DNA from 2 places in the Albibacterium sp. genome. Region 2 is predicted to be linked to the other one. Evidence: riboswitches for the same ligand, from Rfam matches in the RefSeq annotation. Region 2 holds a riboswitch; the other holds the start of a gene.

Region 1 (2,211 bases), on a different contig from region 2:
GCTATTAATACCTGTTTGTCTTATTTACGGGTAGAAAAACGAAAGGCAACTGATGAGATTAGTGATTTCATATTAGAAAACACAGCAGAGCCCATATCGGAGAAAGAAGAACAGGTAGCATTACTATATAAGTGCATATCTCAATTAGAAGAAAACGAACGGATTATTATCACATTGGTTTTGGACGAAGTGCCCTACCCCGAAATAGCAGAAATATCTGGAATTTCAGAAGGAAACCTGCGTGTGAAAATTCACCGGATCAAACATAAGTTAACAGATATTTATAATCGGTATGAAAGACTTTGAGGCGATAAAACGACTGTGGCAAATACAACCCACCGAGCCAGTTAGTATCGAGGATGTATTTACAAAAATAAACGAGGAAAAACGAGGTTATGCCCGGAAGCTATTAAAACAAACGATAATAGTGGCTATAGCTTTGTTTCTTATATTTATGGTTTGGCTAACAGCTACTTTTATTACATGGACATCGCATTTAGCTGTCCTTATTGTTATGGGTTGTTTGATTTACTACTTCTCTATTCAGTTAGAGGATTATCTGAAGATAAATAAAACCGCATTTATCTTTAAAAAGCCTGATGAGTATATTGCTTACCTAAAAGACTATAAGAAATCGAGATTTAAATTAAACACTCAATCCTATCAAGTGTATATCACCTTCATTAGTATTGCGCTTGTTCTATTTGCATTCGAAATGTATTACGTTCTACCACTTTCATTATTATTGTTGTATTTAGCAATAAGCATAATCTGGATTTTACTGTGTCAATTTGTTTTCATGAAGCAGTTTAATAAAAAGGAAGAACAGCGACTGCAAGAAATCATTAACGATCTGGAAAGGTTAAGCCAGCAATTCTTGTAATAAGTCTGTAATATCTATGTAAGAAATGGTTTTTTACATAAACTCTTTTGCAAATACAAGAATGGATTGTATATTTGCGAAGTACATTCAAAAGATGTATTGATCATCACTCTTCAAGAGTCTTGATTTATAAAGAAGTGGCGAGAGACTGGCTCGATGAACCACTGGCAACCATCCGAAAAGAAAAGGTGCCAATTCCTGTCCCAAATTAATGGGAGTATATAAATTTTAAAGACATGCAAACACAAAACAACATCTACCAAACCGATCTTAGCATACAAGCTAAGTCTACATCGCTTTTAGCTTTCGTTATTCCTCGAATGCCTCAGATGTGCATATGCTCTGATGGCTGTTGTTGCTGTTAAGCCATCCCCAAGCAAATTCAAAAGGAAAGTTCTATACTAAAGATTTTTAGTAGGGATACCTTATAAAAAAACAAGCAATTTATTATTATTCATCTTTTAACTTATTATAAATTATTCAATCATTATGGCTACAGAATCATTAAAATTTGAGACTCTACAAGTTCATGCGGGACAAGTTCCTGACCCTACTACCGGATCAAGAGCTGTACCTATCTACCAAACAACTTCTTTCGTTTTCAATAGTGCAGAACATGGAGCTAATCTTTTTGCCCTAAAAGAATTCGGTAATATATATACCCGGATCATGAATCCGACTACAGATGTTTTTGAAAAGCGCGTTGCTGCTTTAGAAGGTGGTGTTGCTGCTTTAGCTGTTTCTTCAGGTATGGCTGCACAACTTATTGCATTAACCAATATCCTAGAAAGTGGAGATAACTTTGTGAGCAGTCCTAATTTATATGGTGGGTCGCACAATCAGTTCAGAGTAACTTTTAAAAGATTCGGCATTGAAGCTCGTTTTGCTAAAAATGATTCTCCTGAAAGCATTGAAGAAAAGATTAACGATAAAACAAAGGCTATTTTTTTAGAAACTATTGGTAATCCTAGTTTTAGTATTCCTGATTTTGAAGCAATTGCTGCTATTGCCAAAAAATATGATCTACCACTAATTGTTGATAATACTTTCGGAGCTGGCGGTTACTTATTCAGACCTTTAGAACATGGAGCAAACATCGTTTTACATGCAGCAACTAAATGGATTGGCGGACAAGGAAACAGCATTGGCGGTGTTATTGTAGATGGTGGAAATTACAATTGGGGAAATGGTAAGTTTAAACAATTCTCTGAACCATCTGAAGGTTATCATGGCTTGGTTTTCAGCGATGTATTTGGTGTAGATAGCAGTTTAGGCAATATTCAATTTATTATCCGTGCACGTGTTGAAGGTTTACGCGATTTAGGAAC
Region 2 (2,211 bases):
TTAACGAAATGTCCGGCACCACCGCTACCTACCCAATCACAACAAGGAGTACCATCAGCCACTTTTGCAGCGATGCCTTGAAAAATAGGCTTTACAGCAGGCCAAGCTGCTTCAGAACCGCCCGGCATAATGGATGGTCCTAATAAAGCTCCTTCTTCACCACCTGAAACACCTGTACCGATATATAGTAAACCTTTGCTTTCTAAATATTTAGTACGACGTTCAGTATCCGGGAAATGAGAATTACCTCCATCAATGATAATATCACCAGGCTCTAAGTGAGGAATTAACAGTTCAATAAAATCATCTACCGGTTGGCCGGCCTTCACCATTAACATCACCTTACGAGGTCGTTTCAATGATTTGATCAGATCTTCGATGGATGTGGCACCATAAATATTTTTACCTTTTGCACGCCCATTTACAAAGCGCTCTACCTTATCTACCGTACGATTATATGCCGTTACATGAAAGCCTTTACTCTCCATATTGAGAATAAGATTTTCTCCCATCACGGCAATCCCAATGACACCAATGTCAGATTTTTCTTGCATATCAGTTATTTATTTTATTTTTCCAATCTCCAAAGTTATACTTTAGACGCGAAAAACAAACAGAAAAGTGAGTAAGTTTATTAGCGGACCTTCTTATCTTAAATTTAATCTCCCTTAATTTGGTAGAGATTGTAAAATTATTTGCATCTTTGCAGTGCTTATAGAGAAAGACGGAGGGATTAGACCCTACGAAGTCTTGGCAACCTGTACTTACAAGGTGCTACATTCTACCTGAACGAGAAATCAAACCAGGAAAGATAAGCTGCAGTTTCATTACCTCCTGCTCCTCTATATTTAAGCATTAATTTAATTTTTCCAACGTACTTGATTACGGTGGTTATTTATCAATGATATGGATATTAGAGAAGAGTTACAAAAGCGTATTTTGATTATTGATGGAGCCATGGGAACGATGATTCAACCCTATAAGCTTGATGAAACGTCTTTCCGTGGTGAACGATTCGCCCATCACCCTTGCGATGTTCAAGGGAATAATGATTTATTAAACCTGACACAGCCCCAAATAATATTAGATATTCATCGTGAATATTTAGAAGCAGGGGCAGATATCATTGAGACGAACACTTTCAGTTCGCAGAAGATCTCAATGGCAGACTATAAAATGGAATCTCTGGTCTATGAACTCAACTTAGAAGGTGCTAAGTTGGCAAAGAAAGCAGCAGATGAATCTACACAAAGCAATCCTGACAAACCTCGTTTTGTGGCAGGTGCTATCGGTCCGACAAACCGTACAGCATCTTTGTCGCCGGATGTTAACGATCCGGGTTTTCGGGCAGTCACCTTTATGGACCTGGTAGAAGCATATTATGAGCAAGTTCGCGGCTTAGTAGATGGTGGAGTAGATTTGCTTTTAATAGAGACCATTTTTGATACTCTCAATGCGAAAGCGGCAATATTTGCCATAAAAAAATATCAGCAAGAACTTTATGATAGTGGAAAGCTAGCTACAGACAAACAGCTGGAAATTATGATTTCCGGAACCATTACCGATGCGAGTGGAAGAACACTCTCTGGCCAAACGGTTGAGGCTTTTCTTAATTCTGTAAGTCATGCAAATGCTCTAAGCATTGGCTTAAACTGTGCCTTAGGTGCTAAAGAGATGCGCCCGCATATTGCTGAACTTTCTGAGAAAGCACCTTGCTATGTTTCAGCCTATCCAAATGCTGGTTTACCCAATGAATTTGGCGCATACGATGAGGATGCCCATGAAACTTCGCATCTATTAGAAGACTTTATTAAAAACGGTTTTGTAAATATTGTAGGGGGTTGTTGTGGTACAACACCGGAACACATTGCTCATATTGCTGAAAAAGCAGCAGGTGTAGTACCAAGAAAACCTGCTGAACCTAAACCTTATTTGCGTTTAAGTGGATTAGAGCCTATAACACTCCAACCTGGCAGCCTTTTCGTAAATATCGGGGAACGAACCAACGTTACTGGCTCTCCGAAGTTTTCTAAACTCATATTGAACGGCGACTTTGAAGCTGCCCTAGCTATAGCCAGACAACAGGTTGAGGGTGGAGCACAGGTAATCGACGTAAACATGGATGAAGGGATGTTGGATTCGGAAGCAGCCATGGTTAAGTTTTTAAACCTAATTGCCTCTGAGCCGGATATTTCGAAATTGCCAATAATG

Evidence for each region. A riboswitch is a leader RNA that binds a small molecule or an ion and turns the genes downstream of it on or off. The one in region 2 is predicted to bind S-adenosylmethionine.
Region 1: linked by a shared signal. The riboswitch ahead of VL047_RS07215 (O-acetylhomoserine aminocarboxypropyltransferase/cysteine synthase) and the one ahead of metH (methionine synthase) in region 2 are both predicted to bind S-adenosylmethionine.

The regions. Positions count from the first base shown of each region.
Region 1 covers NZ_DATJCH010000012.1:728,658-730,868, forward strand. Annotated here, with positions in the region: gene VL047_RS07205 (RNA polymerase sigma factor) at 1-306, shown strand, start outside; gene VL047_RS07210 (hypothetical protein) at 293-883, shown strand; SAM riboswitch class I at 1,008-1,111, shown strand; gene VL047_RS07215 (O-acetylhomoserine aminocarboxypropyltransferase/cysteine synthase) at 1,373-2,211, shown strand, end outside.
Region 2 covers NZ_DATJCH010000026.1:13,891-16,101, forward strand. Annotated here, with positions in the region: gene gnd (decarboxylating NADP(+)-dependent phosphogluconate dehydrogenase) at 1-554, opposite strand, end outside; SAM riboswitch class I at 710-818, shown strand; gene metH (methionine synthase) at 907-2,211, shown strand, end outside.